One region of the Brenneria goodwinii genome, then DNA from elsewhere that is predicted to be linked to it. Evidence: predicted binding sites of a transcription regulator. Region 1 holds the regulator's gene; the other holds the start of a gene.
The links. Region 1 encodes PurR, which represses purine synthesis genes. Its sites were predicted from a motif close to CANGCAAACGTTTGCNTG; they were not measured.
Positions count from the first base shown of each region.

Region 2: a site for PurR is predicted at 1,591-1,608, ahead of cvpA (colicin V production protein). Genes of this name have one in related genera too.

Region 1 is NZ_CP014137.1:1,459,466-1,466,977, reverse strand. Features, by position in the region: gene grxD (monothiol glutaredoxin 4) at 47-397, opposite strand; gene ACN28R_RS06615 (C40 family peptidase) at 819-1,661, shown strand; gene cydH (cytochrome bd-I oxidase subunit CydH) at 1,741-1,830, opposite strand; gene purR (HTH-type transcriptional repressor PurR) at 2,206-3,237, shown strand; gene cfa (cyclopropane fatty acyl phospholipid synthase) at 3,583-4,743, shown strand; gene ACN28R_RS06595 (riboflavin synthase) at 4,798-5,433, opposite strand; gene ACN28R_RS06590 (MATE family efflux transporter) at 5,863-7,236, shown strand; tRNA gene ACN28R_RS06585 (tRNA-Val) at 7,428-7,504, shown strand.
Region 2 is NZ_CP014137.1:690,014-697,525, forward strand. Features, by position in the region: gene folC (bifunctional tetrahydrofolate synthase/dihydrofolate synthase) at 1-825, shown strand, start outside; gene dedD (cell division protein DedD) at 815-1,525, shown strand; gene cvpA (colicin V production protein) at 1,684-2,175, shown strand; gene purF (amidophosphoribosyltransferase) at 2,206-3,723, shown strand; gene ACN28R_RS03125 (UbiX family flavin prenyltransferase) at 3,925-4,494, shown strand; gene hisJ (histidine ABC transporter substrate-binding protein HisJ) at 4,916-5,695, shown strand; gene hisQ (histidine ABC transporter permease HisQ) at 5,879-6,568, shown strand; gene ACN28R_RS03140 (ABC transporter permease) at 6,561-7,277, shown strand; gene hisP (histidine ABC transporter ATP-binding protein HisP) at 7,293-7,512, shown strand, end outside.

The DNA of each region.
Region 1 (7,512 bases):
GCAGAAACAGTTAATTACCTGCCTGTATGCAAATGCATTCCCCTGCTTATTTCTGGTCTTCCTGCTGGGATTTATATTTTTCCGCCGTTTCTTTGATCAGTTGCTGCAATTCGCCGCGCTGATACATTTCAATGACGATGTCGCAGCCGCCGACCAGCTCGCCATCGACCCACAGTTGGGGGAACGTCGGCCAGTTGGCATACTTAGGCAACTCGGCGCGGATATCCGGATTCTGTAGGATATCGACATAGGCAAAACGTTCGCCACAAGCAGACAACGCCTGTACTGCCTGTGCGGAAAACCCGCAGCTTGGCAATTTAGGTGAACCTTTCATATACAGCAGAATCGGGTTTTCAGCGATCTGGCGCTGAATTTTTTCAATTGTCGTTGTCGTCATTCTCTTGCTTCCTCAAACCTATAGGATGGCTAACGTCATGTTCATTAACCATGAGCATCTATCAGATGTGCCATTACAGCGCTATCCACTCCATTACATTGTAGCGAGGGCGGCGGCCACAAAAAAACGCCATTTTTTGTGTGGATATAATTTCACCCTACCATAGATTATGGTTGATTAAACTCACAACAAAAACCGCTGGGAAATCCAGCGAAAATTGTCGGGAGACGTTTTTTGACGTCGCACCAGAGATAATCCGTAAGGCAGGCGGTCCAGGATGGCTCGCCGTAAAAAAATCGCCATTAACTTTTTTTCACTATTTTGTATGAATAAAGAGGCCGAACCCACTTTTTTATAATGCCGTTTTCGGGAATACTGTGCGCACTTAGTGATTTAATGACGATGTTCGATCACAGGAATCATGCGTTTATTTACTACTCTCTTCATATTATTTTTCAGTAACCTATTCCTGAATCTAGCGCAGGCGGCGCCTCACACGCCGAATTTATCGCCACGAAAGGCCAGTGTGAATAGCGTACCTGATGGAAATCATAAAAAAACCAAGCAAACGAAGAAGAGTCCCTCAAAATCGCCGACACCGGTAAAAAACAAACAAACAGCGGCCAACAAAACGAACTCCCCCACTAAAATTAAAATACTCCACGTCGCTAAGCGTAAGCCAGAACCCGCGCTATCGAGAACCAAGAGCAGCACGCCGGCGTTAGTTAAGCGGAATCTAATCAAGCGACATGCAGAAAATGATTCCAGACAGGCTGCCGTACATACCAAAGCCAAACCGGGTCTGAAAGGCGAAGCAGAAAAAGGCTTAACGCTGAGCGAAGCGCACAAAAAACGTTATCAGCATGCCAAATTGACGGCGATGAATAAACTGATGGGCCAAGTGGGCAAACCTTATCACTGGGGAGGCTCATCGCCCTTCACCGGATTTGACTGCAGCGGCTTGGTTTATTACGCCTACAAAGACGTGGTGAAAATTTCCATCCCCCGCACCGCCAACGAAATGTATCATCTGCGCGACGCCGCGCCGATTAAGAAGAGTGAATTGGAAAGCGGAGATTTGGTGTTTTTCCGCATCAACAACCGCGGCGCCGCCGACCATGTAGGCGTTTATCTGGGTGACGGCAAATTTATTCAGTCGCCGCGAACAGGCTCGGATATTCGCATCAGCAAACTGAGTGAAGATTATTGGCAGGATCATTACGTCGGCGCGCGCCGCGTCGTTACCCCGCAAACTATTCGCTGAAACCCGTATAAGCGATTCGGGCGCGTTTAAACGCGCCCGAACAGGTGATGACGTAAACCGTCGAGCGGTTCAACGCCGATTAATTCATTACCGCCACAAAGCTAAACACAATAATCATTACCAACGCACCAACAGTGGCGAACAGCGACAACTTCAGGTCAGTATCCATAAGCGTTTCCTTTGTGCACTCGCGTTATCAGAAAAAACAGCAACCGTCTTTGTAATCCCAAGCATACGCTGGGCTAAAACAATATACTGTATAACTGTAGCAATTCTTCCATAGTCCGGCGGCAAAAACGCATACCGCTGTATCACTAATAGTATAAATTACCGCTTCCACTTTCGTGTCAAATCGGACAAAATCCGCTGTTTGATGCCACGCTGCGTATTGGTCGAAAAAAGTCAGCCTTGTCCCTTTAGGTATAACATTCGGCATTCTCCTTCTGAAATTCTGTTTTTTTACATAGAAAGAGAACTTTAAACGTAGGCAAACGATTAACAATATACTTACGACTGCAACGAGTCGGTTAGGAGTCATTTTTACATGGCAACGATCAAAGATGTGGCAAAACGTGCTGGCGTTTCGACCACAACCGTATCACACGTGATCAACAAAACACGTTTCGTCGCCGAAGAAACCAAGGCTGCCGTAAAGGCGGCCATTAAAGAGTTACACTATTCACCCAGCGCCGTCGCCCGCAGCCTCAAAGTGAATCACACCAAATCCATTGGCCTGCTGGCAACGTCCAGTGAAGCGCCCTACTTCGCTGAAATCATCGAAGCCGTTGAAAATAGTTGCTACGCCAAGGGTTACACGCTGATTTTGTGCAATTCGCATAACGATATCGATAAACAACGCGCCTGCCTTTCCATGCTGGCGCAAAAGCGTGTCGATGGGCTGCTGGTGATGTGTGCGGAATATCCTCCCCAATTGCTCGCTATGCTGGAAGACTATCGCAGCATTCCCATGGTGGTTATGGATTGGGGACAGGCGCACAGCGATTTTACCGACACCATCATTGATAACGCCTTTGAAGGCGGTTATATGGCGGGCCGTTACCTTATCGAACGCGGTCACCGGGATATCGGCGTCATCCACGGCATACTGGAGCGAAATACCGGCAGCGGGCGCTATCTTGGCTTTCTAAAAGCGCTGAGCGATGCCGATATTCAAATCCATGACGAATGGGTCGTTCGGGGAGATTTTGAGCCTGAATCCGGCTACAAAGCGATGCAGCAAATTCTGGCGCAGAAACACCGGCCTACGGCGGTTTTTTGCGGTGGGGATATTATGGCCATGGGCGCGATTTGCGCCGCGGATGAGCTGGGACTGCGCGTTCCCCAAGATATCTCGGTAATCGGATATGACAATGTTCGTCATGCCCGGTTCTTCACTCCCGCGCTGACCACCATCCACCAGCCCAAAGAGCGTCTGGGTCAATCGGCCCTGGCGATGCTGCTGGACCGTATCACCAGTAAACGTGAAGACGCGCAGGTCATTGAGGTGCACCCTACTCTGATTGAGCGCCGCTCCGTTGCCGACGGCCCATTTCGCGATTACCGGCGTTATTCCTAAATACCCGCAGCGCTTATACCCCGCAGAAACCAACATATCTCTAATGCTGCTTCAGCCAATTTATACTTGTACCCAGGCTGAAGCAGTCATAAACTAATTTACGGCTTTAAACGACAACAACCATATTTATCACTATCCTTTAGTGTTAAACGCATACGGGACGTGCGTGTTTATTTTAAGGATGAGTGCCCCTACGTATTTGCGTACCGGCTTTTTTCTCTTCATTTTCCTCTTGTCATTCAGAGGGTAGACGATGGGTTATACCCACCGATACCGTTAATGGGTAAAAAATTGTCTATGCTTTCCTTGCAGTTTTCACCTTAAGCAGCAAGGTAGGGAGAAATTATGAGTTCATCATGTGTAGAGGATGTAGAAGACCTGGGGAGTCACGCCAGCTCCTGGTTTCAAATTGTCCGCGAAATGCTGGACATGGCCGATATCAAAATCAACGGTTCGCGCCCTTTTGATATTAAGGTTAAAAACCCTGATTTTTTTAAACGCGTATTGCGTGAAGGCTCATTGGGATTAGGTGAAAGTTACATGGATGGCTGGTGGGAATGCGAAAAGCTGGATATGTTTTTTCATCGCATATTACGAGCCGGTCTGGATAAAAAAGTTCCTCATCACTTGAAAGACATTGCGCGCGTTATCGCCGCAAGGCTAATTAACCTGCAATCCAAAAGACGAGCCTGGATTGTCGGCAAAGAGCACTATGATCTAGGCAACGACCTATTTTCACTGATGCTGGATCCCTACATGCAATACTCTTGCGGTTATTGGAAACAGGCATCCACCCTGGAGCAGGCGCAGGAAGACAAACTGCAGATGATCTGCGAAAAACTCCAGTTGAAACCCGGAATGAAACTGCTGGATATTGGCTGCGGCTGGGGCGGATTGGCTGAATTCGCCGCTCGCCATTACGGCGTATCCGTCAGCGGTGTGACGATTTCCAAAGAGCAGCAAAAATTAGCACAGCAACGCTGCAAGGATCTGGATGTCACCATATTACTGCAGGACTACCGCGATCTGGATTTACAATTTGATCGGATTGTTTCCGTCGGGATGTTCGAACATGTCGGGCCGAAAAATTACGATACCTATTTCCGCATCGTAAATAAGAACCTTAAGCCAGACGGATTATTTTTATTGCATACCATCGGCGCGCAAAAAACCGACTCCGAAGTTGATCCCTGGATCAACAAATACATTTTCCCTAACGGTTGCGTTCCCTCCGTCCTGCACATCGCTCACGCCAGCGAGCCTTATATGGTGATGGAGGACTGGCACAATTTTGGCGCCGACTACGATCGCACCCTGATGGCATGGTACGAACGTTTTCAGCAGCATTGGCCGGAGCTTTCCGATCGCTACTCCGCGCGTTTCCGCCGTATGTTCAGCTACTACCTTAATGCCTGCGCCGGCGCTTTCCGAGCCAGGAATATCCAGCTATGGCAAGTCCTATTCAGTAAGGATGGTATCGAAGGGGGATTACGCGTTCCACGCTAATCGTTTTTTGATATCAGACCGCCCGGGAATCTTTCCCGGGCGGTTTTTAACCGGTTATTCTTCGCTGTCCGAACCGTTAACCTGCTGGCTGGCTAATACCCGCTCCACCGTATCCACCACGGCCTGAGTCTGCGGATCGATTTCGATATTCACCCGCTGCCCCAGCTTCTTCTGCCCCAACGTGGTACGATTTAACGTCTCGGGGATCAGATGCACGCAGAAGCGGCTACGGGTGACTTCACCGATTGTCAGGCTAATGCCATCGATCCCGATAAACCCTTTATGTAATACATACTTCATCAAAGACTCATCCGACAGACGGAACCAGATCTGGTGATTATTTTCTGAAACCAGAATCTTTACCACTTCCGCCGTGCAGATAATATGACCGGACATAACATGCCCGCCAATCTCATCGCCAAACTTCGCCGCCCGCTCAAGGTTCACGCAATCGCCCTCGGTGATATCCCCCAAATTGGTCAACCGAAGCGTTTCTTTCATCAGGTCAAAACTGACGCGATCGCCATCTACTGACGTTACCGTCAGGCAACAGCCATTATTGGCCACCGAAGCGCCTGGCACTAATCCCGGCAATAACTCTGGCGGCAATTGAACAACGTGGGTGCGAAAATTTACTTTTTCATCAATAGACACCACCGGCGCAGTGCCTTGAACAATACCGGTAAACATGCGGCTCGCCTCTCAAAGAATGACGTAAATGAAATGAGTGCTAAGCGATAAGATCACGACTCATTGCTGTATCATGCAGTGTGCCCCATATTTAGATGAAAACCAAACCTGATTGCGGAAACGCGCCTCGGCAAAAACCTGATTAATAAAACTTGTGGCGATAATTTAATCGCGGAAACAAATGGCGGTATTTATTTCTGCGACAGTTCTATTTATTTCGAACTTTATCTAAAACTGATTTATAGTTAGCGCTTTCTAATTTTTATCATCAAAACAGGATATTTTATCGTCAATATCCTACAACGACTCAACTGCGTTTGCTTTACCTTTCCACAGGCTGATTTACTGCTAACAAGTCGTTACAATAGCTTGCGTTTATCCTGTTTAATTCCCTGGCTATCCTATTTAGTCAATCCAAGGTAGGTGTTTGTGCAAAAGTATCTGTCAGAAGCGCGAAAATTATTAGCGCTCGCTATCCCCGTCATTATTGCGCAAGTGTCTCAAACGTCCATGGGGGTGGTTGATACCATCATGGCCGGCGCATATAGCGCTACGGATATGGCAGCCGTCGCTATCGGCACTTCAATCTGGCTACCCGCCATTCTTTTTGGCCATGGCTTGCTGCTGGCGCTTGTCCCGGTCGTCGCCCAGTTAAATGGCGCAGGACGCCGCGATCGTATCGCGCATCAGGTGCAGCAGTCTTTCTTTCTGGCTTTGGTGGTTTCCCTGGTGACGATGCTGGCGCTGTATCAGGGCGGGCATATTATCCGTCTGATGAATGATGACTCGCCTGCCCTGGTCGAAAAGGCCATTGGCTATTTGCACGCGCTTCTTTGGGGTGTACCGGGGTATCTGTTCTATCAGGTGTTACGCGGCCAGTGCGAAGGATTGTCGAAAACCAAGCCGGGGATGATCATCGGTTTCATCGGTTTACTGATTAACATTCCGATCAACTACATCTTTATCCACGGCAAGTTCGGCCTGCCTGAGTTGGGCGGGGTTGGCTGCGGCGTTGCGACCGCCTCGGTTTATTGGGCTATGTTCTTGCTGCTGGCGACCTATAGCAAACGCGCCGCCTGGCGGCGGGACATCAAACCGCAGCAGGCCGGATTCAAACCGGATTGGCCGGCGTTGAAGCGTTTGTTCGGCCTCGGCCTGCCGGTAGCGCTGGCGCTGCTTTTTGAGGTGACGCTGTTTGCCGTCGTGGCGTTACTGGTGCTGCCGCTTGGCGTGGTTGATGTCGCCGGCCATCAGATTGCGCTTAACTTTAGTTCGCTGATGTTCGTGCTGCCGCTTTCCGTGGGTATTGCAACCACCATACGGGTCGGCCACCGTCTGGGGGAAGGCTCAGTGGACAACGCGCGCGTCGCCGCCTATACGGGAATAGTCAGCGGCGTGGTAATAGCATTCTGCACTGCTATTTTCACCATCCAGCTACGCGAACCCATCGCCCTGCTCTACAACAAGGATCCGGCCGTCGTGGCGATGGCGTCACAGTTAATGTTGCTGGCTGCTGTGTACCAAATCTCCGATGCCATACAAACCATCGGCAGCGGCGTACTGCGTGGTTATAAAGATACCCGCTCAATCTTCTATATTACCTTCGTCGCTTATTGGATACTGGGACTTCCCAGCGGCTACCTGCTGGCATTAACCGATTATATTGTCCCGCGCATGGGGCCGGCCGGTTTTTGGTGCGGATTTATCATTGGCTTAACGGCTTCCGCCGTCATGATGGTCGCACGTATTCGCTGGGTTCAGCGCCAACCGGCCGCGCTGATTTTGTCTCGGTCAACGCATTGATTGCACACGGCCAGGCGCCATGGATGGCGATAACCGGATGAAAAAACAGCGGGATGAATAGAAGCGCAGCAATCGCACCGGACAAGGGCACAAATTTGCATGTTTCCCCTTGCCAGCAGCGATAGCGCCCGTTAATATTCGTCCCCGCTGTCAGGCAGAACGTCTGACTTTACGTTGTTTACTCTCCTAATGCGTTCTTAGCTCAGTTGGTTAGAGCACCACCTTGACATGGTGGGGGTCGATGGTTCGAGTCCATTAGAACGCACCATTTCTTAT
Region 2 (7,512 bases), 770 kb from region 1:
TTAGGCGGACGTCTTGATGCGACCAATATCATCGATGCGGATGTTGCGGCGGTAACCAGCATCGCACTGGATCACACCGACTGGTTGGGAAACGACAGAGAAAGCATTGGCAGAGAAAAAGCGGGCATATTCCGGCGGGGTAAACCCGCGGTGGTCGGCGAACCCGATATGCCGATATCTATTGCCGACGTTGCCGGCGAAAAAGGCGCCGTGTTGTTACGGCGCGGTCGGGACTGGGACTTTTCCATTCAGCACGACGGATGGAGCTGGCAGAATAAGCAACGCGAATTGTCAGACTTGCCGATGCCGAATGTGCCGTTAGCCAATGCGGCGACGGCATTGACCGCGTTGAATTATTCCCCCTTGAATGTGAATGATCAGGCGATTCGTCAGGGATTGCGTCTGGCGTCGTTGCCCGGCCGTTTTCAAATCGTCGGCGAGAACCCGCTGTTGATTCTGGATGTCGCCCATAACCCTCACGCCGCCGCTTATCTGGCGAGCCGATTGGCGGCGCTGCCGAAAAACGGGAAAGTGCGCGCCGTGGTGGGAATGCTGTCGGATAAAGACATCGGCGGCACGTTGAACCATTTAAAACCATTGGTTGATAAGTGGTACTGCGCCCCGCTGGAGGGGCCGCGCGGGGCGACAGCGGAGCAGTTGGCCGAACACCTGGATCATTGCCGGCAATTCACTGACGTAGCCGACGCCTGGCGCCAGGCGATGGCCGCGTCGGCAAAACAGGATATCGTCATTGTCTGTGGATCTTTTCATACGGTAGCGCATGTCATGGAAGCGCTGGATGAGGGGAATGCGTATGGCGAGTAAATTTCAGAATCGGTTAGTGGGAACGATCATTCTGGTTGCGCTGGGGGTCATTGTGCTGCCCGGCCTGTTGGACGGTAAGAAAAAACACTATGAAGACGAGTTTGCGGCAATCCCGCTGGTTCCTACGCAGGATGAAAGCAACGAAATGGATTCGCTGCCCGCGCTGAATCAATCTTTGCCCAGCCAGCCGCCGGAAGGCGCCGAAGCGGCAATGAAAGATAATGCCGCCGAATCCGATGCGGAAAATAGCGATGCAGGCGCTAAAGCGGAACGTTCCGCTCCCGCAACCAATGCGCCAGCGGTGACGCCGCCGCCCGTTGCCGTCGAGCGGCCGGTGCAAAAACCGGTTGAAGTCAAACCGCAGCCGAAACCGGAAGTTAAGCCCAAACCCGAACCTAAGCCGGAGCCGAAACCTGAGCCGAAACCGGAAACCAAACCGGCGGAACAGGCTCCTGTCGGACAGGCCTTCGTGGTGCAACTCGGCGCGCTGAAAAATGCGGATAAGGTTAATGAGATCGTCGCCAAGCTGCGTCTTTCCGGCTACCGGGCGTATACCGTCCCCACGACGCCGGTTCAGGGACAGATTACCCGCATTTATGTCGGGCCGGATGCGTCGAGGCAGAAACTACAGGCCTCGCTGGCGGAACTTCACCAGATCAGCGGGCTAAACGGCCAGGTTAGATCGTATAGCGCGCGTTAGGGGATTAACGCATCGGCGGGCTATTTTTGTTTGGTTCTCTATTAATAAAATCGGCGGAAATACGCTACGCAAACGTTTTCTTTTTCTGTTAGAATGCGCCGCGAACAGGATGACGTGGCGACCTGACGGTTGGCATCGTTCATTGATTAGGATGACTCATGATTTGGGTTGATTACGTCATTATTGGCATCATCGGATTTTCGGCGCTGGTTAGCCTTATCCGGGGGTTTGTACGTGAAGCGTTGTCGCTGGTAACCTGGGGATGTGCGTTTTTTATCGCCAGTCACTACTATGTTTACCTCGCTGTGTACTTCACCCGTTTTGATGACGAACTGGTACGTAACGGTATTGCTATTGCCATTCTGTTTATTGCGACATTGATTGTGGGTGCTATCGTCAACTATGTGATCGGTTCATTAGTTGAACGCACCGGGCTTTCAGGCACCGACCGCGTATTAGGCGTTTGTTTCGGTGCGCTGCGCGGTGTGCTGATTGTTTCTGCACTGCTATTCTTTCTGGATACCTTCACCGGTTTTTCACAGAGTGCTGACTGGAAGCAGTCCCAGTTAATACCGCAGTTCAGTTACATTATCAGGTGGTTTTTTGACTACCTGCAAAGCACGTCAAGTTTCTTGCCGCAGCATCTATAGCTGCGGTAGCGCTGATGAGGAAAAGACACCATGTGCGGTATTGTCGGTATCGCCGGTTTTACACCGGTCAACCAGTCGATTTATGACGCGTTAACGGTGTTGCAACACCGTGGGCAGGATGCCGCAGGCATCATCACCATTGATGCCTTAAACTGTTTTCGCCTGCGCAAGGCCAACGGCCTGGTGAAAGATGTGTTTGAAGCACGGCACATGCAACGTTTACAAGGCAACATGGGCATTGGCCATGTGCGTTATCCCACTGCGGGCAGTTCCAGCGCTTCGGAAGCGCAGCCTTTCTATGTTAACTCACCGTTCGGCATCACGCTGGCGCATAACGGTAACCTGACCAACGCGCACGAACTGCGTAAAAAGCTGTTCGAGCAAGAGCGTCGTCATGTTAATACCACGTCGGATTCTGAAATTTTATTGAATATTTTCGCCAGAGAACTGGATCGTTTTCAGCACTATCCGCTGGAAGCCGATAACATTTTTGCGGCGGTTGCTGCGACACACCAGCAAATTCGCGGGGCTTATGCCTGTGTCAGTATGATTATCGGTCACGGGATGGTGGCTTTCCGCGATCCGAACGGTATTCGTCCTCTGGTTATCGGTAAACGCGATCTGGAAGATGGCCGCAGCGAATATATGGTGGCGTCGGAAAGCGTCGCGCTGGATACGCTGGGCTTTGAATTCCTGCGTGATGTGGCGCCGGGAGAAGCGATTTACATCACTGAGAAAGGGCAATTGTTCACCTGTCAGTGTGCCGAGAATCCGAAAAGCAATCCGTGCCTGTTCGAATATGTTTACTTCGCGCGCCCGGACTCTTTCATCGATAAAATTTCGGTGTACAGCGCACGCGTGCGGATGGGGCAGAAATTGGGTGAGAAGATCGCCCGCCAGTGGGAAGATCTCGACATTGATGTGGTGATCCCCATTCCTGAAACGTCCTGTGATATCGCGCTGGAAATCGCGCGCATTATTAACAGGCCATATCGCCAGGGCTTTGTGAAGAACCGCTACGTAGGCCGTACCTTTATCATGCCGGGCCAGCAGGCTCGCCGCAAATCGGTACGCCGCAAGCTGAATGCTAACCGCGCCGAGTTCCGAGATAAAAACGTTCTGCTGGTCGATGACTCCATCGTCCGCGGTACGACCTCAGAGCAGATTGTGGAGATGGCGCGCGAAGCGGGAGCCAAGCGTGTCTATCTGGCCTCGGCCGCGCCGGAAATCCGCTTCCCCAACGTTTATGGCATTGATATGCCAAGCGCCAATGAACTGATTGCCCACGGCCGCGAAGTGGAAGAGATCCGGCAGCTTATTGGCGCAGACGCGCTAATCTTCCAGGATCTTGACGATCTGATCGCCGCCGCGCGTGAAGATAACCCGGATATCACTCAGTTTGAATGTTCGGTATTCAACGGGGTGTATGTGACCAAAGACGTCGACCAGAGCTATCTGGACTATCTGGAAGTCCTGCGTAATGACGATGCGAAAGCGTTGCGTAGCCAGAGCGAAGTGGAAGATCTGGAGTTGCACAACGAAGGTTAAGTCAAAGCCTTTTCGCGGTGTCACTAAAAGGGGAGTGCGCTTGGGCGCGCTCCCCTTTCTGTCATTGAGTCATCTTCACGAAGGCGGGACTCTGCTTTTTGTGATGATGCTATATCATTGGGTAGATTCCTGCTTTCGCAGAAATGACGAATGTCGATATGATGAAAGGGACTTACACATTGTCGGCCGGAGGCAGTATTGATGAAGCGACTTATTATAGGTATTTCCGGCGCCAGCGGGGTGATTTATGGCGTTCGCCTGCTGCAGGTTCTACAGGCGGTTGACGGTATAGAAGCGCACTTGATTATGAGTCAGGCGGCCCGGCAGACGCTGTCTTTGGAAACGGATTTCAGCCTGCGCGATGTCCAGGCGCTGGCCGATGTGGTGCATGATACGCGTGATATTGCCGCCAGTATCTCTTCCGGTTCATTTAAAACCGCCGGCATGGTGATTCTGCCCTGCTCAATAAAAACCCTGTCGGCGATTGCCCACAGCTACAGCGACAACCTGCTGGCGCGCGCCGCCGATGTCGTGCTGAAAGAGCGCAGGCGACTGGTGCTCTGTGTGCGTGAAACGCCGCTGCATCTGGGGCATCTGCGAATAATGACCGCGGCTGCGGAGCTAGGCGCGATTATCATGCCGCCAGTGCCCGCTTTTTATCATCGCCCGCAAAGTGTGCAGGATATCGTCGATCAGACGGTGAACCGGGTTCTCGATCAGTTTGATATTACGCTGTCGGAAGATCTTTTCACTCGCTGGCAAGGCGCGTGAACGTTGCATGTTTTTTGCGCATTAGTTTTTAGCGCGCCAAGCTGTCAGATGCATCGCCCCATTTTGGGGCTTTTTTATGGTGATGCACTACATTGTTGCGTCGTCGCCCCTTTATGGTGCTAATGAGATCCGTGCTTATTATTTTATGGCTTGTCTTTTTCTATTGAGAATCGGTTCCTGCCATTCCTTATGAGAAGTTAAGTCTAAAAATTATTGTTAATCATTGGATTAGGTGATTTTTAGCGTTATCCCCATTATGCCATTTTGTTAATGCGAATTTCTTATTATGGCATGAAAACTGCAGGGCTCCTGAGTGGAAGAGCAGAGTAATTAATCACGTTAGCTGTTTTTAAAGCAATAAATCATCCAGATGTCGACAAATAATTTTTGACCTTCAATCACTCATTGGAAAGGTAGCAATATGAAAAAACTGATAAAAGTTTTGCCGCTGGCATTAATTTTGGCCGCAGGAAGCGCGATGGCTGACATTCCCAAGAACCTTAAATTGGGTACCGATCCCACTTACGCGCCGTTTGAATCTAAAAATGCCAGTGGTGAATTGATTGGGTTTGATATCGATCTGGCGAAAGAACTGTGCAAACGTATCGAGACTCACTGCACTTTTGTCGAAAGTGACTTTGATGCGTTAATCCCGTCCCTGAAGGCTAAAAAAATCGATGCCATTATCTCTTCGCTCTCCATCACGGAAAAGCGTCAGCAGGAGATCGCCTTTACCGACAAACTTTACGCCGCTAATGCGCGACTGATCGCCAAAAAAGGCAGCAGCATCCAACCGACGCTGGAATCTCTGGCCGGTAAACGCGTCGGCGTATTGCAGGGCACCACCCAGGAGTCCTACGCCAATGCGAACTGGCAGCCGAAAGGGGTGGATATCGTCGCTTATCAAAACCAGGATCTGGTCTATGACGATTTGACCGCTGGCCGTATCGACGCGGCGTTCCAGGATGAAGTGGCGGCTAGCGAAGGCTTTTTGAAGTTGAATGTGGGCAAAGATTATGAATTCGCCGGGCCGGCGGTGAAAGACGACAAATATTTTGGCGTCGGTACCGGTATAGGGTTACGCAAAGAAGACTCAGAATTGAAAGCCGCGCTGGATAAGGCATTTGCAGAAATGCGCGCAGATGGCACCTACGATACTTTTGCGAAGAAATATTTCGATTTTGACGTCTACGGCGGTTAATTAAATAGTTAAGGTTGGCAATGGGGTGTCGCTGCTGCTTTCATCCCGTTTCCTTGCTTTTGTCCCGGCGTTCAAAGATAGCGAAAATGTTTTTGAACGCTGCTTGCGGCAACACATGGAAGATACGGTCAAAGAATCATATTTCGTTATCAACCCCTGGTTTACCTTAAACGGAAATAAGCAATGTTCTACGGCTATTCCCAATTAATTCTCGATGGTGCGGCAATGACGCTGAAGCTGGCGGTGAGTTCACTGTTGCTGGCGCTAGTCATTGGTCTGATTGGGGCTAGCGCGAAGCTCTCCCCCAATCGCCTGTTATCCGGCTGTTTCTCCTGCTATACCACGCTGATTCGCGGCGTTCCTGATTTGGTGCTGATGCTGCTGATTTTTTATGGTTTGCAGATAACGCTGAATAGCGTAACGGAGATGCTGAATTTCAGACAGATTGATATCGATCCGCTTACGGCAGGCGTGATTACTCTGGGTTTTATCTATGGCGCCTATTTTACCGAAACGTTTCGCGGCGCCTATCTGGCCGTGTCGCGCGGTCAAATTGAGGCGGCCGTCGCATTTGGTTTTTCGCCAATGAAAGTCTTCCGCCGGATCCTGTTTCCCTCAATGATGCGCTTTGCCTTACCCGGCATTGGCAATAACTGGCAGGTGATTTTAAAAGCGACGGCTCTGGTGTCGTTACTTGGCCTGAATGATGTGATTAAGGCAACGCAGCTTGCCGGTAAAGGCGCGCATGAGCCATTTTATTTCGCGCTGGTCGCCGGGGGCATGTATTTGATTTTTACCACCCTCTCCAATGGGGTTCTGTGGTGGCTGGAAAAACACTATTCGCAGGGAGTCAGAAAGGTAAGTTATGAGTGAGATCCTGCAACAATATTGGCAGCCCCTGCTGTGGAGCGATGGTTATCGCATGACCGGTCTGGCTATGACGATGTGGCTGCTGATTTCCTCCGTGGTGATTGGCGGCGCGCTGGCGATACCGTTGGCGGTTGCCAGAGTCTCGCCGCGACGCCGGTTTAGTTTGCCGGTTTGGGTATTTACCTATGTTTTTCGCGGTACGCCGCTTTATGTTCAGCTATTGGTTTTTTATTCCGGGGTTTACAGTTTGGAAATCGTACGGGGAACCGATCTGTTGAATGCTTTTTTTCGCAGCGGTTTGAATTGCGCCGTTCTGGCGTTGGCGTTGAATACCTGCGCTTACACCACGGAAATTTTTGCCGGTGCGATCCGCTCCATTCCCTATGGCGAAATTGAAGCTGCACGGGCTTACGGTTTTTCGCGTTTTAAGCAGTATCGCTGCATTATTTTGCCGGGCGCGTTGCGTATTGCGTTGCCGGCCTATAGCAATGAGGTGATCCTGATGCTGCATTCGACCGCGCTGGCGTTTACCGTTACCGTGCCGGATATTCTGAAAATTGCCCGTGATATTAATGCCGCAACCTATCAACCGTTTTATGCGTTTGGCATTGCCGCCGTGATCTATCTGGTGATTTCTTTTGCGTTAATCGGCCTGTTCAAAAAAGCAGAACAGCGTTGGTTGCGTCATCTATCTCCCCGTTCATCCCACTAAACGCAGGAATAAAACATGTCGAATAATAAGCTGATGGTGACAGAACTGCGTAAGCGTTATGGACAGCTTGAGGTATTGAAAGGCATTTCGTTGCAGGCGAAAGCCGGGGATGTGATTTCGATTATCGGTTCATCCGGTTCAGGCAAGAGCACGTTGCTGCGCTGTATTAATTTCCTGGAAAAGCCCTGTGAGGGGGCGATTTATGTCAACGATCAGGAAATCCGCATGGTGCGCG